3 regions of the Nonomuraea sp. NPDC050022 genome follow, and region 1 is predicted to be linked to each of the others. Evidence: riboswitches for the same ligand, from Rfam matches in the RefSeq annotation. Region 1 holds a riboswitch; each other region holds the start of a gene.
What was found. Region 1 has a riboswitch for cyclic di-AMP ahead of ACIBO2_RS36400 (C40 family peptidase). Riboswitches for the same ligand answer to the same signal wherever they lie in the genome.
Positions count from the first base shown of each region.

Region 2: another riboswitch for cyclic di-AMP. It lies ahead of ACIBO2_RS08295 (CHAP domain-containing protein); the one in region 1 lies ahead of ACIBO2_RS36400 (C40 family peptidase).
Region 3: another riboswitch for cyclic di-AMP. It lies ahead of ACIBO2_RS27620 (CHAP domain-containing protein); the one in region 1 lies ahead of ACIBO2_RS36400 (C40 family peptidase).

Region 1 is NZ_JBITKE010000009.1:257,697-265,222, reverse strand. It holds gene ACIBO2_RS36430 (MFS transporter) at 1-313, opposite strand, end outside; gene ACIBO2_RS36425 (maleylpyruvate isomerase family mycothiol-dependent enzyme) at 620-1,471, shown strand; gene ACIBO2_RS36420 (MarR family winged helix-turn-helix transcriptional regulator) at 1,501-1,992, opposite strand; gene ACIBO2_RS36415 (EamA family transporter) at 2,065-3,000, shown strand; gene ACIBO2_RS36410 (NAD(P)H-binding protein) at 3,050-3,691, shown strand; gene ACIBO2_RS36405 (helix-turn-helix domain-containing protein) at 3,802-4,629, opposite strand; cyclic di-AMP (ydaO/yuaA leader) riboswitch at 4,688-4,824, shown strand; gene ACIBO2_RS36400 (C40 family peptidase) at 4,828-5,445, shown strand; gene ACIBO2_RS36395 (GNAT family N-acetyltransferase) at 5,471-6,166, opposite strand; gene ACIBO2_RS36390 (nuclear transport factor 2 family protein) at 6,369-6,731, shown strand; gene ACIBO2_RS36385 (LuxR C-terminal-related transcriptional regulator) at 6,779-7,030, opposite strand; gene ACIBO2_RS36380 (BTAD domain-containing putative transcriptional regulator) at 7,143-7,526, opposite strand, start outside.
Region 2 is NZ_JBITKE010000002.1:383,062-390,587, reverse strand. It holds gene ACIBO2_RS08310 (ABC transporter substrate-binding protein) at 1-6, opposite strand, end outside; gene ACIBO2_RS08305 (ROK family protein) at 74-1,231, opposite strand; gene ACIBO2_RS08300 (LysE family translocator) at 1,522-2,151, opposite strand; gene ACIBO2_RS08295 (CHAP domain-containing protein) at 2,233-2,730, opposite strand; cyclic di-AMP (ydaO/yuaA leader) riboswitch at 2,917-3,058, opposite strand; gene ACIBO2_RS08290 (YciI family protein) at 3,364-3,711, shown strand; gene ACIBO2_RS08285 (RNA polymerase sigma factor) at 3,785-5,050, shown strand; gene ACIBO2_RS08280 (hypothetical protein) at 5,135-5,338, shown strand; gene ACIBO2_RS08275 (CHAT domain-containing protein) at 5,488-7,526, shown strand, end outside.
Region 3 is NZ_JBITKE010000006.1:380,089-387,614, forward strand. It holds gene ACIBO2_RS27580 (RNA polymerase sigma factor) at 1-147, opposite strand, end outside; gene ACIBO2_RS27585 (YciI family protein) at 453-884, opposite strand; gene ACIBO2_RS27590 (hypothetical protein) at 1,287-1,619, shown strand; gene ACIBO2_RS27595 (MerR family transcriptional regulator) at 1,591-2,235, opposite strand; partial or broken gene ACIBO2_RS27600 (serine hydrolase domain-containing protein) at 2,315-2,743, opposite strand; gene ACIBO2_RS27605 (DUF1963 domain-containing protein) at 3,037-3,720, opposite strand; gene ACIBO2_RS27610 (hypothetical protein) at 4,485-4,799, shown strand; gene ACIBO2_RS27615 (hypothetical protein) at 5,000-5,164, opposite strand; gene ACIBO2_RS27620 (CHAP domain-containing protein) at 5,411-6,091, opposite strand; cyclic di-AMP (ydaO/yuaA leader) riboswitch at 6,104-6,242, opposite strand; gene ACIBO2_RS27625 (Gfo/Idh/MocA family oxidoreductase) at 6,361-7,314, opposite strand; gene ACIBO2_RS27630 (aldo/keto reductase) at 7,334-7,526, opposite strand, start outside.

The DNA.
Region 1 (7,526 bases):
GCCCCTGCAGCAGGCGGGCGGCGACGAGCTGGGCCGGATTCAGCGCGATCCCGCACAGCAGCGACGCGATCGTGAACGCGACCACGCCGCCGATGAACATCCGCCGGTAGCCGTACCGGTCACCGAGCCGCCCGCCGGTGATCATGCCCGCCGCGTAGGTGAAGGCGTAGCCGCCCACGATCAGCTCCAGGGCGGCGGGGCTCGCGTGCAGCTCGCGTTCGAAGGACGGCGCGGCGACGTTGACCACGAAGAAGTCGAACTGGGCCATGAACCAGGCGGACAGAAGCACGGCCAGCGTCCCGCCGAATCTCATTCCAACCACGCTAGTGGGGTGGCCCCCATGGGTTTCCCGGGGGTTCGTCCCACGACCGTCTCGATCCTTGTGACGGTTTGTTGTGGCTGGGGTCCTTAGGAGGGATAGCTCCTCCGGAGGAGAAGAGGAACCGACCCGTGGTGGCTGGGGTCTTTTGGGAGGGATATCTCTTTCGGGGGAGAAGGGAACCGGCCCGTGGTGGCTGGAGTCTCTCGGGCGGGATACCCCGTCCGGACGGATGTCCGTGGGCGCCGCGTCAGGGCCTTGCCGCTGGTGGGGATCGGGTGGGGCGGGCAGAGTGAAGGCATGGATCATCTTTCCCACTTCGGCCGTGAGATCCGCGCGTTCGAGGCGGCGTGCCGGGACGCTGACTCCGGTCTGGTGCCTTCCTGTCCGGGCTGGGGCGTGCCCGATCTTGTCATGCATCTGGGCGGCGTGCACCGCTACCTGGTGTGGGTCATCGGCGACCGTCTCACCGAGCAGCCGGACCCCGCGGACCTGTCCTTCCTCGGTCTGCCGGCCGATCCGGTGGGCTGGCCGGATCCGGCGGGGGCACCGGCGACCGGGCCGCTGGCGGCCGGGCTGCTCGACTGGTTCGCGGAGGGCGCCGTCAAGCTGGAGGCCGCGTTCGCCACGACGGATCCGGACGTGCCGGTGTGGACGTGGTCGGGTGAGCAGAGCGTCGGGTTCTGGTTGCGGATGCAGACGATCGAGGCGGCCATCCACCGCTGGGACGCCGAAATGGTGGCGGGGATCGCCGGGCCGATGGACGCGGAGCTGGCGGCCGACGCGGTGGGGCAGACGTTCGAGGTGATGGCCCCGGCCCGGCGGGCCTGGACGGCGGCGCCGCCCGGAGCGGGAGAGACGTACGGCTTCCGGCAGAGCGACGGGCCGGGGCGGTGGACGGTCCGCTTCGACGGGGCGGACGTGAGCCTCGTGGACGAGACCGACATGAGCCTCACAGAAGGGCCCGACGTGAGCCTCATAGAAGGCGCCGACGTGAGTCTTGTGGAATCGGGCGGCTGCGACGTGGAGGTGGTCGGGACCGCGTCGGACCTCATGCTGTTCCTGTGGCACCGCATCCCGTACGAGCGGCTCGATGTGCACGGTGACCGGGCCGTGCTCGACCGATACTTCACCCTCGTCCCGCCCGTCTGAGCGATCCTCCGGCAGGTGGCGTACGCCGTTCAGTCCAAGGTGTCGCCCAGTGATTCCAGGAGCTCCTTGAGCTCGCCGGCCAGGGCGGCGCGCCGGGGCTCGGAGAGCGCGGCGAGCAGCCGGCGCTCGGTCTCGACGTGATCGGGCAGCGCCCGATCGATCAGCTCCCGTCCCTCCTCGGTGAGGGCGACATACACGACTCGGCCGTCCTTCTCGCTGGGCGTACGGGAAACCAGGCCCCGGGACTGGAGACGGTCGAGGCGCTGGGTGATCGCCCCCGAGGTGACCATGGCCGACTTCATGAGCTCGGCCGGGGTCAACGACCGTCCATTGCGCCGCAGCGTGGCGAGCACGTCGAACGACGCCGAGTCGAGTCCGTGAGCGCTGAACGTACGGGTCAGCTCCGCGCCGATCAGCCGCGACAACCGTGACAGCCGCCCGATGATCGCCATCGGCGACACATCCAGGTCAGGCCGCTGCTCGGCCCACTGCTCCAGCACCCGGTCAACATGATCAGTCACAATCTCACCCTATCGGATGTCTTAGCGGTGAGATACATTGTCTTAGTGCTAAGAAATCGACTTGCCCTGATCATGGTGACCGCGCTGGCCCCGGCCATCTGGGGGACCACCTACCTCGTCACCACCGAACTGCTACCGCCCGGCCGCCCGCTCCTGGCCGCGGTCGTCCGGGCCCTGCCCGCCGGGCTGCTCCTCCTCCTGCTCACCCGGCGCCTGCCGCAAGGGGTGTGGTGGTGGCGCGCGTTCGCGCTCGGCGCGCTCAACATCGGGCTGTTCTTCGCGCTGCTGTTCATCGGCGCGTACCGGCTGCCCGGCGGCGTGGCCGCGACCATCGGCGCGGTGCAGCCCCTCCTGGTCGCCGGTCTGTCCTCCGGTCTGCTCGGCGAGCGCCTGTCCGCGCGTACGGCGATCGCCGCCGTGGCGGGTGTGGCCGGTGTCAGCCTCCTCGTGCTGCGGGCCGACGCCCGGTTGGACGCCGTCGGCATCGCCGCGGCGGCCGGGGGCGCGATCGTCATGGCCACCGGAGTCGTCCTCAGCAAGCGGTGGACCTCACCGGCGCCCCTGCTCGCGACCACCGGCTGGCAGTTGGTGGCCGGCGGCCTGCTGCTGCTCCCGGTGGCCCTCCTCGTCGAGGGGCCGCCGCCCGCCACTCTGACCCCGGCGAACCTGACCGGGTACGCCTACCTCGCCGTCATCGGCTCGGCCGTCGCCTACTCCCTGTGGTTCCGCGGGATCCGCGCCCTCTCCCCCACCCACGTCACCTTCCTCGGCCTGCTCAGCCCGTTGGTCGCCACCGCCCTGGGCTGGCTCGCCCTCGGCCAGTCGCTCACCGTGGCCCAGATCGTGGGCGGGCTCGTCGTCGTGGCGGCCCTCATCGCGGCCCAGACCAGCCGCCCTCGTCGCGGCCCAGACCCCCGCAACGACCCAGCCCCTCGTAACAGCCCAGAGCAGAAGCCGCCAGGTCAGGCGGACGCGCCCGCTCGTGATCGTCTGATCCCCGCACCCTGACCGTCCGATCCCCACCCCCTCATCTCCCGCTGCTTCTCAAGGAGAAATCATGCGCATCACCGTGTTCGGAGCGGCGGGCGGCGTCGGCGCTCGTGTGGTCGCCGAGGCGCTGTCCCGTGGCCACGAGGTCACCGCCGTCGTACGCGACCCGGCCCGCTTCCCGTCACTGCACCCCGGCGCCCATCCCCAGGTCGGCGACGCCGCCCATGTCGAGGACGTGACCAGGCTCGGCACCGGTCAGGACCTCGTGATCAGCGCGACCCGCCCGCCCACCGGCCGCGAGCACGATCTCGTCACGGCCGCCAAGGCGCTGCTGACGGGGCTCGCGGGGACCGGCGTCCGGCTGCTGCTCGTCGGCGGGGCGGCCGGGCTGACCGTTCCCGGGTCCGGCGGGCGTACCGTGCTCGACGACCCGCGCTTCATGTCCGACGCCTACCGAGACATCGCGCTGGCCTGCAACGATCAGCTCGAAGTCTGCCGCGCGGAGACCGGCGTGGACTGGGCCTACCTGAGTCCGGCCGCGGTGCTGGCGCCGGGCGAACGTACCGGCGTCTACCGGCTGGGCGCCGACGAGCTGCTCATGGATGCCGAGGGGAACTCGGCGATCTCCATGGAGGACCTCGCGGTCGTGCTGCTGGACGAGGCGGAACGGCCCAGGCACCACCGGGTCAGGTTCACCGCCGCGTACTGACGCCACCCGGCGGCAAACGGCTCTTCATGAGCCGCAGTCCGGTCAAGACGCACCACGTGTACGCGAAACTGGGTGTCGCGAACCGTACCGAACTGGCCAAATCAGCAGCATCAGCGGTTCCCGACCAGCCGTGTGGTCTCGTCATCGGCGGGGAAGTACGCCTCGACGGCGACCCCTTCGAGCGTGATGTCGAACGCCGCGCCGAACGTCGTGATCGTACTGAAGAAGCAGAGCTCGTCCCCCCGATGCGTGATCCGTACGGGCAGCGCGATGTCGGCGGGGTCGGGCAACGGCGCCTCGCCATCGTCTCCATAGGTCAGCAGCTCCTCGTAGAGCGCGCTCAGCCCCGGGTCCCCCGCACGGGCGACCTGCCTGGCAAGCCGGGGCAGCAGGAACCCGCGGACCTGCGCCAGGTTCCGCACGCGCGGCGCGAACCCGTCCGGATGCAGGCCGAGCCGCATCATGTTCACCGGCGACTCCAGGAGGGCCGGGTCCACGTCGTCGAGGAAGACGTTCATGGCGTCGTTGGCCAGCAGCAGGTTCCACCGGTGGTCCAGGGCCATCGCCGGATACGGCTCGTGCCCGCGCAGGATCCGCTGGAGCGCCTCGTGCGCCTTGCCCAGGTCGGGGTCGTCAAGCGGGCGCTCGGGGTAGATGGGCGCGTACCCGGCCGCGAGCAGCATCCGGTTGCGCGCGCGCAGCGGCACATCGAGTTGCTCGGCCAGCCGCAGCACCATGGACCGGCTGGGGATCGTCCGCCCGGTCTCGACGAAGCTGACGTGGCGCGCGGACACCTCGGCCTGGAGGGCCAGGTCGAGCTGCGTGAGGCCGCGCCGGCGCCGCCAGTCCCGCAGCAGCTCCCCTATCGGCTGATCCATGTGCATAGTGGCCGGTTCTACCTGGTCTGCCGGGGTGGTGTCGATTACCTGCCATGTCATGCCCCGTCCCGTTGACGCCCGATTTTAGACAGTTTACAAGTCTTTGACCGTTTTGTTAGTGTTCGTCCCGCCTAATCCACTCACCTGCGTGGAGCCGGGGACCCAAGTTCCCTCTGGGGCGAATCGGCATTGCCGTAGGGCCACTTCCAGGCCCGAGCCCGTCAGCTAACCCGGTAGGCCGTATGGAAGGACACAGCAGTGGCTCCCCTCGCCATCTGCCTGGCGACCGCCGTCGCCGGGCTCACTCTGGCCGCTCCAGCTCACGCCGACCCCACCACCCCTACCGGCCCCACCACCACTGTCGGCCCCACCACCTCTACCGGCACCGAGAGCAAGCCCGTCCAGCAGACGAGCCAGACCACTCCGGCCTGGAAGGTCGCCCTCAAGTTCGCCATGAAGAAGCGCGGTATCCCGTACGTCTGGGGCGGGACCAGCGACAGCGGCTACGACTGCTCCGGGCTCATGCTCAAGGCGTACAAACACGCCGGGATCGAGCTGCCGCGCACCACGACGGAACAGTACGCCGCGTTCTCCAAGAAGATCTCCTGGGCCCACCTCAAGCCAGGTGACCTGGTCTTCTTCCACGGACTCGGGCACGTGGGGATGATCTCGAAGCCCGGATACATGGTGCACGCGCCGCACACCGGAGACGTGGTCAAGGAGGAGAAGCTCTCCGACTGGCGCAGGGACTCCTTCGCGGGCGCCGTACGGCCGGACCCCAAGGGCGTACGGCTCTCCATCGAGCAACGCAAGACCACCATGCTCACCGCCGGCCTGCGGCCAACGGCGGAGTCCCTGCAGATCAAGGTCCGGTAGCGCCCCGGCTCAGTGACGGAAGCCGTCACGGCGTGCGGAACCCCCGGAAGGTCACGGGCTTGCGGGTCTCGAAGCCGAGCCGCTCGTAGAGGGCGATCGCGCCGGTGTTCGCCTCGGCTACGTGGATGAAGGGCCGTTCGTCACGAGCCACGATCCGCGCGACGAGCGCACTGACCAGGCGGGCGGCATGGCCTCGCCCGCGTGCCTCGGGGGCGGTGCAGACGGCGCTGATCTCGGTCCACCCCGGTGGCCGGAGTCGCTCACCCGCCATCGCCACCAGGGTGCCGTTGTCGCGGACGCCGAGATAGGTGCCGAGTTCGCGGGTACGCGGCCAGAACGGCCCCGGCTTGGCCCGCGCGACGAGGTCGAGCATCTCGGGCACACTGTCCCTGCCGAGTTCGACCACCTCGGTGCCGGTCTCGGCAGGGCGGCGGCCGCCGCCGGACCAGGTCATCTGGCGGCCTTCGAGGACGAAGACCGGCTCCCAGCCCGGTGGTGGCACCGATGCGCGGCTGAACATGTCGGCGAGCTCGCCTCGGCCGAGCAGCCGGGCGAGGTCGGCCCACTCCTGCGGATCCGGGTCGGCGGACACCGCGGAGAAAGTCGCGACATCCGGCTGGTAAGTGGCCGCGCTGCCGAGCCGACGGGCATGGTGCGCGTGGTGACCGCGCAGAGATGCGCCCACCGGGTCATCGAGTGCGGTGGCGTCCCGGTTCGCCATGGTGCCGTGCCTCTCATGTCGTACGGGGCTGACGCTTGCCCAGCTGGACAGCGATCAGGTCCAGCCGGTCATCCTACGGGCACAAGGCTCATCACTGACCATTTGGGCATCGGAGCTGGGGTAAGGCGATGAGCCTACGCGGGTTGCGCCATTACATCCCAGGTAATCGACACCACCCGGCGGCCGCTGTCAGCGTTCTCCCATGACGAGCAGCAAAGAACTGATCATGGCCGGCTTCGCGGAGTTCGCCGCGGGCAACATCGAGGTGCTCCAGACGCTCCTGAGCGAGGACTTCATCGAGCACAGCCCGGGCAACCCGTCGGGCAGGCGCGCCTTCATCGACTTCATCAGGGACTCCCCGCTGGCCAGCTCCCGGCTGGAGCTCAAGCGGGTCGTCGCGGAAGGCGATCTCGTGGTGATGCACTATCACCTGATCCCTCGGGAAGGGGGGCGCGGGCTGGCGGTCGCGGACTTCTGGCGGATCGAAGACGGCCTGATCGCCGAGCACTGGGACGTGGTTCAGCCGGTCCCCGAACCGCAGGAAGTGCCACACGGCATGTTCTGACACGACTCCCCCGGCCCGGTGAGCCATCACACGGGCAGCCGGGTTCCTCAAGGAAGCGGCTCGGCGGCGCCCGGTGGCCAGATGCCGACGTCCAGGAGCTTGTGGGCATAGGAGTACGCCACGAGCTGGCTCCGGTTGCTGCAGGCGAATCGGTCGAGGAGCTTGCTGATCCGCTCCGCCACCGTATATCTGCTGAGTTGCAGCTCGCGGGCGATTCTTGTCGTCGTGTATCCCCTGGCCAGCAGGACGATCAGCCGCGTGTCGCGATCGTTGATCAGATCGTCGAAAACAAGATCCATAGCAAGTCCCGATTCGGATCGCCTTGGCCAGAGGCGCCTCTGGTGAAAGCACCTCTGTGTGCAAGCTAGAAGCGTCTGCTTAATCAGCGGTATGGCCGGACCATGCGAGCGGTTAAGGATCGGCCCTGGCCAGCTGCCCTTGGAAAATCTCCTCGTAGAGGTTCCTGAGTACGGGGCTGGGGTCGATGCCGAGTTCGGCCACGAGATGCCGGCGTACGGTCTCGAACTGCGAGAGCGCCTCCGGCGCACGGCCGCAACCGGCGAGCGCGGTCATCCTGGCCGCCACGAGCCGCTCGCGCGCGGGAAAGAAAGGCACCAGGTCGTCGAGCCTGTTCAGCGCCTCGACGTGATCGCCCCGCTCGATCTCGAGTTCCGCCCAGTCCTCATTTACCGTGAGGTACAAGTCGGTGAATCTGCCGACCGCCTCATCGACCAAGGCGACACCCGAGAACTCCGCGAGCGGCTGACCGCCCCACAGGCGCAGGGCGTCATCGAG
Region 2 (7,526 bases), on a different contig from region 1:
TCGCATCGAAACCCTCCAAAGGGGGTGAACTGCTGACCCGCCGCCATGGTCAGGTCAAGGGGTGAGGCTGTCGTCAGGGATGGATGGCGAATACCTCTTCGCGCGCTCCGGCCAATGCCAGCCGCAGCGCGCCTGAGCGAACCGGGTTACCGGTCAGCAGGCTTGGTTGAATCGTTGGCCGGGGAAGGACGAGTTCGCCCAGTTCCTCGGTGACCAGGCCGCACAGGACGCTGCCGCCGGCCCTGCCGACGTCGCCTGTGAGAACCACCAGTTCGGGATCGACCACGGACACCACACCCGCCACGGCCAGCGCCACCCGGCGCGCCAGGTCACGGAGGAAGGCCGACCGGGCGACAGGGTCCGTGTCGAGATCCTGCGCGAGAAGCTTCTCCAGATCGTCTCCGGCGAGCCCGTGCGCGTGGGCCAGTTCCATCACCGCCCTGATGCCGAGCACGTCACCGATGCGCCGGCCACCGCCCACGCCGGAGGGCGGGCAGGGCATCCAGTCGATCTCGCCGGCACCACCGGACGCGCCCCGTAACAAACGCCCGCCCGAGACCACCGCGGCACCGATCCCGCGCCCCATCCAGATCAGCACGAAGTCGTCGACCCCGACGGCTTGGCCGACCGCCATCTCGTCGAGGGCGACCAGGTTGACGTCGTTCTCGACGGCCACCGACGTGGCGAGCGATCCTGACAGCCGATCCAGGACGTCGAAGCCCTGCCAGGGCGGCAGATGCGGGGCGAAGCCCAGGTGCCCGGTGCGCGCGTCCACAGAACCGGGCACTCCCACGACGACCCTGCGTAGTTGCCCAGTGGTCAGGCCGACCTCGGCCGTGGCGGCCGAGACCGCGCGGCACAGATCCTCGACGTCGAGGTCCGCCTCCTCGCCGGGACGGTATCGGTGCTCGGCGACGATCTCCCCACAGATGTCGGACACCGCTATGTCCAGCGCGCGCGGGGTGAGGTCGACCGCCGCCACGTAGGCCAGCGCGCCGTTGACCGCCCAGCGTTGCGCGCGCGGCCCTTTACCGCCCTCCCGGAGCCCCGCGCGCCGTACGTGACCACTTTCCGCCAGCCGAAGCAGGAGGTCGGCTGTCGCCGGTTTCGACAGGCCGATGTGTGATTCCAGCTCCAACCGGGTCAGCGGCCCTCGATCGAGCAGAGCCAGCAGCGCCGCGCGGTCGTTGATCCGGCGCAGCAGCTGAGGGCTTCCCCCTCGCTGTTCCACGTGGGACTCCCTTACCATCTGGGAACTTCCCAGACTATTGCCGAGGAATGTACCTCATGCACATCGGCCCACGTCAAGAGGCCATCGCAAGGGAATCGAAGACCGGGGGGACTTGCCAGGCACGGCCGGGCCGTCGGCCAGAAGGGGTTCGGCATGCGACGCGACGTGACAAAGCCCCGGCTCGCCGAGCCGGGGCTTGGATGCACATCGGGGGTTCGGCCGACCTTTGGCGCTATTCGACCGCGGTTACCGTGACAGCGTTGCTCAACCGCTGACCGTGCCGCAGTCGGTCAGCGTTCGGCCGCGAGGGTGACGCCCAGACCGATGAACACGCTCCCGGTCGCGGCGTCGATCCGGCGGCGCACCGCCTGACGGCCGCGCAGCCAGCCGCCGATCCGCCCGGCCAGCACGCCGACCGTCGCGTCGGCCAGGAACTCCAGGACGATCAGGATGGCGCCGAGGACGGCGAACTGCAGCCAGATCGGCCCCGCCCCGGGATCGATGAACTGGGGCAGGAAGGCGACCATGAACGTGAACGTCTGCGGATTGGCCATGGAGGAGACCACGCCGTTGAGGAAGGCACGCCGGCCGGACATTCCGCGGCTGGCCGGATCGTCGGCCTGGCTGTTCTTGCGGTTGCGGATCATCTGGACGCCGAGGTAGATCAGGTAGGCGGCGCCGGCGAGCCGTAGCACCGTGAACACGACCGGGAACGTCGTCAGCAGCACGGCGAGCCCGGCGGCGGCCGCGGCTATGTACAACGCGTCACCAGTGATGACGCCGACCGTGGCCAGCAGCCCGGCGCGGGGCCCACCCCGCAGACCGCATCCCAGCACGAACAGCATGTCCGGTCCGGGGGTGATCAGAGCGACGATGGTGGTCGCGGTGAAAACGGCGAGCAGGTGGGGATCGATCGGCATGCGACGATCTTTCCACCTCCGGTGTCGGCGCACCGCTCCGGGGACGCCGTTCGGGGGGTGCCAGACGCGTCAGAACAGCTGTCAGGCGGCGTAGCGCGGGTAGCCGTAGCCGACGACCTGGGAGGTGGGACGAACACGCTGCTCGACCTTGCCGTTGCCGGTGTTGCCCTCGATCGTGGAGATCGTGCCGTCACCGTTGTCCTTGACCACGAAGCCGACGTGGCTGATGGAGCTCAGGTCCTTGCTGCCGCTCCAGGAGTAGAAGACCACGGCGCCGGGCTTGGCCATGGTGCCCCAGCGGTGGTTGGCGGCGAACCACTTGGCGTGGGCGACGGTGTAGGCGTCCCAGCCGACCTGGGAGCGGGCGCCGGTCTCCTCGCCGACCCAGGAGACGAACATCGAGCACCAGGCGGCGTTCAGGTAGTCCTGCCTGCTGCCGCCGTCACGCTGGACGGTCTCGGCGGCGCGGGCTGAGTTCATGTACCACTTCTGGAACTTCGTGCCGCCGCCGTTGGCGTCCTCGGACGTGCCGACCTGGGCCTTGGCCAGGTTCAGGACCTGCTGGGCGGTGACGTTCACCTGGGCCTCGCCGTTCCTGCCGCCCTGCGCGGAGGCGGGGGCGGCCTGAGCCGCGATGGGAGTGTGCCCGGTGGGAGCCGTGGCGGCGTTCGCCGCGGTGTGGGCGCCGAGGGCGGCGGCGGTGAGGGTCGCGCCGAGCGCGATCTTGGCATAGTTGATCTTGGGGATGCGGATGATGGTGATTGCTCCTTGCTTCCATTCCGCTTACCGGGTTAGCTGACGGGCTCGGGCGTGGAAGCTGCCCTACGGCACGTTGACGTGCCGATTAGCCCCGATCGAGACATGGGTCCCCGGTCCCGCGCACAGGCGGGTTCAGCGGTCACAGGTGATTTCCTGTGATGCATGTGATGGGTATGACGTCCGTACTCGGACTTTGGCGGCGCGGCCAGAGGGATGCTCACTGTCTAGGCCAGGCGCACAGATGGGTACAACGCACCCCTGACCTGGGTAATTCCATCGCAATGACATCGCCATGCCCAGCCCGGCCCGCTCGTCGATCCGTCAAGTAGCGGGGGTGCCTTGTTGAAGTCGCGCCAGGGCGCGTCTGGAAAGGTTGGCGTACGGTCTGTCGAATTCGCCTCGCCCGTCCGACGTAGAGGCGTACCGACCGGACAGACAGCCAAGGAGACCCTCGTGGCCCAGTACGCGATCCTCATCTTCGACGACGCCGGAGCCGGCGACTACACCCCCGAGCAGCAGGCGGCGAGCCAGCGGCACGCCGACGACCTCCTCGACTCCGGCGCCATGATCGCGGCGTACGCGCTGCGGTCCGCCGACACCGCCACCTCGTTGCGCGGCGACGTGGTCACCGACGGGCCCTTCATCGACGCCAAGGAAGTCATCGCCGGCGTCTGCGTCATCGAGGCCCCCGACCTGGACGCCGCCCTGGACCTGGCGCGTCGTAACCCCGCCGTCCAGTGGGGTCGTGGCGGCGTCGAGGTACGTCCCGTCGCAGGCGGCATCGCACCCACCGCCCGATGACGGCCGCGGCGGGCGCGGGCCAAACGGACGCGGGCCAGGCGGACGCGGCCAGGCGGGCGCGGGCCAAACGGAGGTGGGACGGGCGGGCGCGGGACAGGCGGTGGCCGCCGCGCATCGGCGCGAGTGGGCTTTCGTGCTCGCCGCGACCGTGCGCGTCGCGCAGGACCTGGACCTGGCCGAGGAGTGCGTACAGGAGGCGTACGCCGCGGCGCTGTCGGCCTGGGAACGCGATGGTATCCCCGCCAACCCCGCGGCGTGGCTCACCACCACGGCCAAGCGCCGGGCGATGGACGCGATCCGCCGCGAGCGGACCTTCCGGTCGAAACTGCCATTGCTGGTGGAGTCCGAAGAGCTCGCGCCGCACAGACTGGCGGACCGCGACGAGGCGGACGCGGTGGAACTGGAGGATGCCGTACCCGACGAACGGCTGCGGCTCATCTTCACCTGCTGCCACCCCGCACTCGCGCAGGAAGCGCGGCTCGCGCTCACGCTGCGGCTGGTGTGCGGGCTGCCGACCCCGGACGTCGCCCGGGCGCTGCTGGTGTCGGAGCAGACGATGGCCGCCCGCATCACCCGGGCGAAGAAGAAGATCTCCGTCGCCCGCATCCCCTATCGGGTGCCGCGCCCGGCGGAGCTGCCGGACCGGCTGGCAGCCGTACTCGGCGTGCTCCACCTGCTGGTCACCGACGCCCGGCGCGCGACCCGGACGGGCGCCGACGGCCGGCTGCTGCGGCTTGAGGAGCAGGACCGCTCTCTGTGGGACCGCGGCGCGCTGGCCGAGGCGCATGAGCTGATCGTGGCCGGGCCGCGCGGCGGCCGCGCGGGGCGCTACCTGCTGCAGGCGGCGATCGCCCTGCTGTACGCCCAGGCGCCGTCGTACGAGCAGACGGACTGGCCACAGATCGTGGCACTGTACGACAGGCTGCTGGCGCTCTGGCCGTCACCGGTGGTGGCGCTGAACCGGACCGTGCCGGTGTCGATGCTCCATGGACCGGCGCTCGCACTGACGCTGGTGGAGGCGCTGGAGCAGGATGGCCGGCTCTCCCGGTACCAGTACCTGCCGGCGATCAAGGCGGACCTGCTTCGGCGCCTCGGCCGTACGGACGAGGCGGCGACCGCGTACCGGCAGGCGCTGGAGCTGACCGACAACGAGGTTGAGCGGGCCTTCCTCGCCGGGCGTCTAACTGATCATGATCCGGGCACGACCTCGCCGGCCGTGCCCAGCAGCCGGCGCAGCTCGTCGTACTCGATCGGGCGCCCGAGCCGGAGGGCGGCGTACTCGCCTGCGGCACCGCCCTGCGCGGCGAGTTCGGCGCACGCCGCGTGCCACTCGTCGTGAGCCTTCCGCACGGCCTGGGCCGCGCCGGGGCTCTCGAGGTCCGACAGGTCACGGAGCCGGACATAGGTGTCATACGCCTCACGCTTGGCGGCGGATCCCTCGGCGGGCGGTGGCAGCCGCTCGCCGAGCAGTTCGAGGAAGACCCTGGAGCGGCCCAGCTCGGAGAACTGCCAGGCGGTGACCGCGGTGCCGCCGTCCCCGAGTGCCTACGGCGTGGCCGAGACGAACAGCCGTGCCCACGCTGATACCCGGTCGGCTCGCCTCGGCGGCCGGATCGGCAGGTCGTGATCAGGTAACGCCCGCTTGTCACCCACCGGAGGGATTTCCCCGCGAACGCCGCTGTTCACGCCCGATCACGAATGCGTATCTCGCCCTTCTCAGAGCGATCCGGTGGGGATAGCTTCTGCGTGGCGGCGGAAGAACCAGCGCGGAGGGCCATGCCAAGGCGTTTGCGTGTCCGGACCGGCGACCCCTGGACGCCCAACCTGGCCCGTGCGCGGCGGCGCCTGGCGCGCGGGCGGCCGCAGGACGCGGCTCGCGAATACCGGCAGGCGTGCAGGCTCGCCGACGGCAGGCGCGCCGATCCGCTCATCAGGTCCGCGCTGCGGCAGTGGCTCGGGCTGGCGTTGCTGAAGGCGGGGCGCGGTCAGGAGGCGTTGCGGGCGCTGGTCCAGGCCTGTGAGCTGCTGGGGGATAGCCCTGGGGCAGCGGAGCAGTACGCGAGCACCCTGGACACCCTCGGCCTGGTGCAGCGTGACCTCGGGCAACTCGACGCGGCCGAGGAGTCCCACCGCAGGGCCGTGGAGCTGTTCAGGCGGGCCGGTTCACGCGAGGGCACCGTACGCGCCGCCGTCAACCTCGCCGTCGCGGTCAAGGACCAGGGGCGTCTCACCGAGGCGCGCGGGCTGCTCGCCGGCATCGAGCCCGCGGCCCGCGACTGCGCCGACCCGGCGCTGCTCGGGCACACGCTGCTCACTCTGGGCCTCGTCCACGAGCTGCTCAATGAACCGGCACCGGCGGAACGGCTGGCCAGGCAGGCGGCCGAGGCCTACCGCGCGGCGGGAGACAGGGAGGGCGAGGCGGCCGCCACGCACAACGTGGGCCGTTTGCTGGACACGGGCGGGCGGCACCGCGAGGCCATGGAATGCTTCACCACCTCCCTGACGATCAATCTGGAGATCGGCGCCGAGCTGGGCGTCTCCGACGACCTCGGTGCCATAGCGTCGCTGTTCCAGCTCGCCCGGCAGTACGACGAGGCCCGCCGCGTGCATGAACGGGCGCTGGACATCCAGCGCGGGGCGGGCTACCGGCGCGCGGTCGTGGCCACCCTCTGCGACCTGGGGGTGCTGGCGCGCGACCAGGACGACCTCCCTCTCGCGCGCCACCACCTGCAGGAGGCGCTGCGGGAAGCTGAGACGCTCGCCGACCCGCACACCGTCTACCAGACGCGCGTCCTGCTGGCGGAGATCAGCATGCTGGAGGAGGACTACGCGCAGGCGCGCGTGGCCTACCTGGCCGCGGCGGAGGCGATGGGGGACGCCAGGCGGGCGCTGCTCGACGAGACGGACGCCGTCACCTACTTCAGCGAGTCCCGTCTCGACGCCCCCGGCATGCTGGTACGGCTCTCGCTCCACCTGGGCGACAGGGCGGGCGCACTCGAATGGGCGGACGCCGCGCGCGGTCAGGAGCTCGTACGCAGGCTGGCCTGGACCGCCCTGGCCACACCACCCGGCGCACCGGCGACGATCCTCGCCGAGGAGGCCGAGACCCGCCGCCTCCTGCGTGCGCAGGAGGCGGGCCTGCGGGCCGGTGGATCGGCGGACGCGGCGCTGCTGACGGCCTACAGGCAGAACCTGTCGCGCCTGCACCGGCTGGAAAACCAGCTCGCCGAGCTGACTCCCGAGTACGTGTCGATGCGCCGGGCAGAACGCCTCGGCTGGAACGGCATCACCGCGCTGCTGACTCCGGGCCCTTCACAGGACGGGCCAGAGGGGACCGAGGCCATGGCTCGTCTGGTGCTGGCCGAGTACCACGTGACCGACCACGAGACGTACGTCTTCGGCGTGACGGCCGACGCGCCGGAGCCGCAGGTCGTCACCGTGGACGTGACCCGAGCCGAGCTTCGCGAACTGGCCGGGGCCGCCGGGGACACCCTGGCCCGCGACAGGACCGGCCTCGGCGCGCACCTCGCGGACGAGCGACTGGTGCGGCTGCTCGCGCCGGTGGCCGAGTGGGCCGAGCCGGGGGACGTGGTCTACCTGGTGCCGCACGACTCCCTTCACCTGCTGCCCCTGCAGGCCGTGCTCGTCGAGGGCGTCCCGCTGATCGAGCGCAACCCGGTCGTGTTCGTGCCGTCGGCCTCCGTACTGCGCTACTGCCAGGCCAAGCGGAAGGCCCGCCGCGCGAGCGCGCTCATCGTCGCCGCGCCGCCCGAAGAGCATCCGCTGGCCTTCGCCAGTGAGCAGGCGCTGGCCGT
Region 3 (7,526 bases), on a different contig from region 1:
CCACTGCTCCAGCGCCGCGACCAGGGCGTCCTGGGCCAGCTCTTCGGCCAGGCCGAGGTCGTGCACCAGCCCGGTCAGGCCGGCGATGAGCCGCGCCGCCTCCATCCGCCAGACCGTCTCGATCGCCCGATGCGTATCGGAAGCCATCACCTGGCCATAAGACCAGCCCGCCCCAACTCCCGCAAGCCGACCCGGGGCCCTGGGGTGAGAGACCGGTCCGCCCCGACCCCGGCCTGGGGGGCCGGTCCGCTCCGACCCCGGTCGGGGCGATCGTGACAAGGTCCTGTCGCGGTGCGTCGCCCGGCGGGCGAGCCGGTCGCGGAGCCGGGCCGCCATGCCGGGGCCGGGGGCCTCGTTCCAGGCGAGCCGGGTCCGTAAGCGGGGGCCGGGTCCTCGAGCGGGGAGCTGGGTCCATAAGCAGGGAGCTGGGCTCGCGGACGGGCAGTCGGCTTCTATCGTTCGGTGGAACCCGTCAGGCGCTCCCGCAATGCCGCCTCGCGTTCGGCCGCCTCCGGGGTCATCGACTCGTCCGGCAGGTCGGCGGCGTCGAACACCTGCCAGACATCCAGCCCGACCCCCTCATGCCCACCGGGAACCGGCACTCGCAGGGCCCATTCGATGGCCTCTTCCCGGGACTTGACCTGGATCAGCCAGAACCCGGCGATGAGCTCCTTGGCCTCGGCGAACGGCCCGTCGAGCACCGTCGCCTTGCCATCCTTGGTGTAGGCGATCTGCGCACCGTGGGAGCTGGGGTACAGCCCTTCGGCGGCCAGCAGCACCCCCGCCTTGGCCAGGCTCTCGTTGTAGGCGCCCATCGCGTCGACGAGCTCCTGGCTGGGCAGCTCGCCGGCCTCGGTCGCCTCGTTCGCCTTTCCTACGATCATGAACTTCACGATCCGCCTCCTTCACTCTCACGAACGCGTCGAACGGTCAGGCCCCGAAACGACACGTGAGCAGAAATTCTTCACCAGGAGACGTCGCAGCGGTCACCGACACCGCGAACCAAGACCGGCGCTTTCGGCCCTCCGGCCGCTTTCAGCCCTCTGGCGGCTTCGGGCCTGCGGCGGAAAGGACAGGGGGTCTACGTTCCAAGTGAGGACCCGGACAGCTTCCTGGCCATGATCCGGGCTTGGGAACCGCCGTAGTCCGATTCGAGCTCCACGAAAAAGAGATCGTCGAGCTCGACCGCCGGACCGGTGAGGTGGTCGGCGTCTGGAACTGGCGGGGCCAACACATGACCGCATTCGACGGCATCCTCCTCGTGGACGGCGCACAACAGTGCTGGCATGGTGATGCGGTTGCTGCTGGAGCCCTTGCCCGCGTCGTGTCCGGCACCGGCGCCCCGCGACCGCAGGGACTGCGCGGCCTGCTGGCCGGGCCCGCAGGAGGCGGCCGACGCCGTGCGGCAACTCGAGGATTTCGAAGAGCGCATGCGGCGGGCAGCCACGCAGGCGATCGTGCGGGAGGCGTATCACCAGACGGTGGGCGAGCAGGAGGACGAGCAGCGCAGGCCCACCGCGTCCGCCCAAGCGTGGAGAGCCACCTGGCCGCTGGCCCAAGACACCGTGAAGATATCGGGCCGGTCACCGATCACTGCCGCCGGTCGACGCCCGGTTTAGCCGGGGGTTCCGCCAGCCGCTCCGGCCGGGTCCAACCGGCCCAGCCACGCTCGCGCATCAGGTCCAGCATCCGCGGGTTGGACTCGGCGGCAAGTGCGTCGATAAGGTCAAATGCTAGATCGTCGTACCCCATCTTGCCGGAGGTGTACGCCTGCTCGGCCAGGCCGGCCAGGATGTCGGCGGCTTCCTCGAGACGCAGGTCGTCGCCTGCGCCGCTTTCCAAGATCTCCGACAGGACCCGATAGAGCCGAACGATTTGGGGGTCATCGAGCTGCGTGAGTTTCCAGGGCATAACCTCGCGGATGTGATCGGGCCAGCGAGCCGCAACCAGGATCCACCCGTCCCGCTCAGCCTCCACCATCCGTTCTGACGCCCCGATCTCCCGAAGCCGATCGAGATAGGAGGTCACCTCTGCCGGGAGCGCCAGACGGTCCCCGGCACCGAGCTGCGCGATCTGCTTGCGGCTGGTCTCAAGCCGTTCGATCTCCTCGCGCAGGTGGCTGTCGATTTCTTGGACCGCTTCGGCAAAGGTCGATGCGTCGGCTTCGAGCATCTGACCGATTTGAGACAGTGGCACGTCGGCATTGGCGAGGGTGCGGATCTTGATGAGGGACACGGCTGCCGTCGCGCCGCGCCTCGATCGCACGGATGACCGGATGCCACGCGCACGCCTGCTCGAACGTCAGCGGTCCGTCGACGAGCGGCAGACCGGCCTGGTGCGACAGCAGCCAGCGCACTTTGATCTGTTCCTTGCCGTTGGCGCCGAACTCCGGCCAGTACTGGGCCACCGGAGCGTCCAGATCCAGCTCACCACGCTGTGCCAGCAGATGGGCACAGATCGCGGTAGCGCCCTTCGTCGTGGATGCGACGTGGACGATGGTGTTTTTGCGCCACGGTCGGTTCGCTTCGCGATCGGCGAGCCCGCCCCACAGGTTGGCGACAGGGCGGCCGCCCACGTATACGCTGCACGCCGCGCCGACCTCGCCGGGGGCCTCGAAGTTCGCGCGGAACGCGTCAGCGAGCTTTCCCCAGCCTTCCTCTACACCGTGCTCGAGATCGTCATCACCACCGCCGCTCACGGAGGCGTTGTCGCGGCCCTGATCGGCTGTCATTGGGATATCCATTCTCTCGTTACGGTTTGTCGCCCGGGAACCGCCATCGATGGCGTTGGTCAGCCGCTCCCCTCGGACTGATCCGCTGACCCTCCGGGTGGTTCCGAAGCGACTCCTCGGCGAGCTCCACAGGGTCCTCCCCGGACGACTTCGCGGATCGGGTTCCGTTCACCGCGCTCTGCTGTAGCGCGCGCGGCCTCGGAGGGGTGCTCCAGCACCCTCCCGGGGCCCGTCCAATCGGACCCGATGGCTTGTTGGAGGGCTGCTCATGACAGCCAGCATGGAGGGCTGACGCAGCGTCAAGGTCAAGCCCACAGGGCAGATTCGATTCGTCTGCGTACGCCGATCGTCCCCAGGCGATCTTGACGATCATTCGGTGACAACGGCTGTTTGCCCTGGTTGAGCGCGCCGTTGTCGCCCCACGTGTGTGCGACGCCATGGTTGGAGTCGATCTGCAGGATCGGCTGTGTCATTCGGTGGTCGCCATGGGGGCAGCGCGGGTAGTCGGGATCTTGTGCCCAGCTCGGCCAGCCGCCGAGTTTGTCGCCCTGGCGGTTGAGTGTGAATACGACCTCGCGTTCGTCGGGGAGCAGCGCCGGCTCGTCGGCCTCGCGATAGGGATAGTCCTTGGCCGCGCGGCCCCAGCCGATGATCGGCCGTACCGGGAGCACACGTGCTCCTTCCGGTTCCTTCACGGGGGTGACCGCGCCGGCCGGGTCGACGATCCGCACCAGATCACCGCTGGAGAACGGGTGGTAAGGGTTGCACGTTGTGCAGGGGAACAATTGCAGCAGGCCCAGGCCGAAGGCTTCCCGTGCGGCTTTCGGTGTGCGGGAAAGGTCGATCTGGACGAAGAATGTGAGCGGTGCCTCGCACGAGCGGTGGTGCCTTGTAGTAGTTTTCGGCGAGTCACAGTCGACACCGGCGGCGATCAGCCGTGGCACAACCTCCGGAACGTCGAAGGTGATGCACTGCCCCAGGGCGAGCACCAGCTTGTGATCCTCGATCCCGCCATACTCGACGATCGCCCCGGCGACCGAGCCGCCTGATCAGGGTTGAGTTCTTCGGGCCCCACGACCTTGGCGCCGCGTTCTCGCAGCTGACGAATGATGGTCGCATCGCCGAGGTCTTCCGCGATGTCGAGCGGGCGGTGCAATGTCGGTGTCACCACGTTGACGTCAGCGCCAGCGGCGAGCAGAAGCTGCAAGTTCTCCACAGCACCGGCCCTTGCGCGGCCCACAACGGGGAGCGGTTGCCGGTCGCGGCCGGCGAGGCGCCGGCGGGGAGCAGTACCCGGACGAAGGCGGCGGCGCCGCGGCGTCGTGCGGCGTACTCAAGCCCGACATCGAGATCCCACCGGCGGACGGTGAGATAACACGCACTCCAGTAGGTCAAGACGTTCGCTCTGCGCCGCCATCTGCAGCACGTCACCGGCGCTGTCCGGCTGTTGTTCCAGGTGAGTCGTGAGCGCCGCAACGTCACCGTGCTCGAAGAGCTCATAGAGGTTCATGGGCCATGGAACGTACTGCCTGCCACGGACATCGAATTTCCGGCCAAGTGAGGCGTCGCCACGGCTACCAGGCCGGTTCGGCGAAGTAGCGGTACGCCGACGTGGGCAGCGTCACCGGCACGCAGCCCTCCTCAATCACCTCGAACGAGCAGCTGCTCACGCTTGCGCAAAGATCGAGAAATTTCCGGATTGCTGTGGGGATCTCTTGAAAAGAGGGGCACAGTCGGGCGATCATGAACGCCCATGACGAAAAAGATCATTTCCAGCGTCGCCGGCATTGTTATCGGGGCCACCGCCCTCATCGGCGGCACCGCCTCCCCGGCGGCCGCGGTGAGCGGCTGCTCGAAGACCGCGAGCAGCGACCACTCCGTGAGCGTCAAGTGCACCAGCGGGCTTGAGACCTATTTCCGGGTCTACGGGTACTTCTGTTCCACCTCGTCCTGCTCCTACATCCCGGGCAGCCTGGTCTCCATAGGCAGCACGAGCAAGGCCACCAGCGGCGCCTACTACAGCGGCAGGTGGAAGGTGAAGGGCTGCTACGTGACCGACGGCTGCTGAGGCACCCGCCGACACGCCCGTCGTGTCGCCGCCGAGCGCTAGGTCATCTGTCTCGGCCTGCGGCAGGACAACGACTTCGAGGAAGAGGAGTACGCGGCGCGGATCGTCGACGCCCTTCCCTCCCGACCTGTGGGATCCAACGCCGATCTCCCCGCGAAGCCGTGGCGTCGCGGGGAGATCGGCCGGGGCCCGGCCTTGCGTCAGATGTGCTCGGCGGGGTTCGCCGGGAGGTAGAAGTTCCAGCTGCCGTGCCCCTCGTGGGCGCCGCCTGCGGGGCAGTGCCCGTTGTCGGGGCGGCCATTCCACCAAAGGGTGTAGCACTTGTTACAGAAGCGCCAGTTGTCCTGCTGCGTCGTCGGTGACATGTCCCCTCCTCCAGTATCGAGAACCGGCTCGCTGTCCGGCCACCGTCAGTGTCTGAGGTGATCGCAGGACCGTGACATCCCCAAACTTGGGGGGTTGCGGTCTGATGGGCAGATAAGGCAGCCATGCGCTGTTCAGCCCAACGTGGTGGGCTTTTCGGCAGCCGGTACGGGAGCGTGAGACGCCGACGAGCGCGCGTCCAGAAGGACGCGCGCTCGTCGGCAGGAGAGCCCTCGGTCAGGAAGTCGTCAGGCGCCGTAGCTCGGGTAGCCGTAGCCGACCACCTGGGACGTCGGCCGGACGCGCTGCTGGACGCTGCCGTTGCCGGTGTTGCCCTCGATCGTGGAAATCGTGCCGTCGTGGTTGTCCTTGACGACGAAACCGACGTGCTCGATGTCGTCCAGGCTCTTGCTGCCGCCCCACGAGAAGAACACCACGGCACCCGGCTTCGGGGTCGTGCCCCAGTGGTTGTTGTGAGCGAACCACTTCGCGTGCTCGACCGTGTAGGCGTCCCAGCCGATCATGCTGCGCGCGCCGGACTGCTCGCCGACCCACGAGACGAACATCGAGCACCAGGCGGCGTTCAGGTAGTCCGCCCGGGTGCCGCCGTCGCGCCTGAGGGTCTCCAGGGCGCGCGGGGAGTTCATGTACCACTTCTGGAACTTGGTGCCGCCACCGTAGGCGTTCTCAGTGGTGCCGACCTGGGCCTTGGCCAGCGCCAACACCCGCGAGACCGTGGCCTTGGCCTTGATCTCGCTCTCCGGGTGGCTCTTCGCGGCGGCGTGTGCCGGGGCCACGGCGGCGTGGGCGGTGGCGGTGTCCGCGTGGGCGGCGGACTGGCCGGCGAGTGCGGCGGCCGCGACGCTCACGCCGAGGACGGCGTGAGCAAAGGTCGACTTGGTGGCGCGAAAAAGATGGGACTTCGCCATCGAGGGGGTAACTCCTTGCTTCCATGCCGCTTACCGGGTTAGCTGACGGGTTCGGACGTGGAAGCTGTCCTACGGCACGTGACGTGCCGATACACCCCAAAGGACGGTGGGTCCCCGGTTCCGCGCGAGGCGGATTCAGCGGTCACAGGACGGTCCTGTGATGCCTTTGTGCGATGGTCTGGCAACGAACGGACAAACCGGACGTATGCCTCATATGACCACAAAGGTAATGCAAGAGGCAAGGGTCTTACAAATAGATGAATCGCCAGCTAAGAGAGCTGCTCCCTCGCGTCGGCCAGAAGCCCCATCATGGCAAGGCTTTCGTCAAGTGGCATGATCGCGGATTCGGTCCTGCCTTCGGCCATGGCGTCCCGTACCTCGCGCACCTCGCCGGCGTACCCGTTGTCCGCCGGATCGAGCTCGAGCTCCTCCGTCTCCATCGACGGCCCGCTCAGCACGACCCGCTCCGGCGCCCAGAACGGCGCCTTGATGTGGGCGCGCATGTCGGTGCCCACCACGAGGGCGTCGTTCGCGTACGGGCCCAGCAGCGAGCACTCCACCAGAGCCCGCCTGCCCCCCGGATAGACCAGCACCCCGCCCGCCTCCGCGTCCACCCCTGAAGGCGCCAGCGAGCCCGTGACGTGCATCCGTGAGGGCATCCCGAGCAGCAGCTGCGCCAGCCCGAACGAGTAGACGCCCAGGTCGAGCAGCGCCCCGCCGCCCAGCTCCGGCGCCCACAGCCGGTGCGCGGGATCGTAGGGAGCCTTGAAGCCGAACGACGCCTGGACCGAGCGGATCTCCCCGAACCGGGGATCGCCGGCCACCCGCTGGATGAGCGGATTGAACCGGGTCCACATGGCTTCCATCAGAAACACCCCGGCATCGCGGGCGAGCTGGACCATCCGCTCGGCGTCGGCGACGGACGCGGCGAGCGGCTTCTCGCACAACACCGCCTTGCCCGCCGCGATCGCCGCCTCGGCGACCTCCAGGTGCTGGGCGTGCGGGGTCGCCACGTAGACCGCGTCGACGCCGGGGTCGGCGCACAGCTCCGCGTACGAGCCGTACGCCGACTCGGCGCCCAGTTCCGAGGCCAGCGCCCGCGCGCGGCCGAGGTCGCGCGAACCGACGGCGGCCACCCGCATCCCCGGCTCAGCGGCGATGACCGCCCCGACCTTTGCGGCGATGACACCCGTGGCCGCGATACCCCATGAGAGATCCTTCATGAGGAAAGATCGTAGGGAATCACCCCATCCAGGCGAAAGTGTCCGGGTTGGGGCCGATGCGGCCGTTCTCCTGGTTCAGCGCGCCGATGGCCGCCATGTCCTCGGTGTCGAGGACGAAGTCGAACACCTCGAAGTTCTCTTTGATCCGCGCCGGCGTGACCGATTTGGGGATCACCACGTTGCCGAGCTGGATGTGCCAGCGCAGCACGATC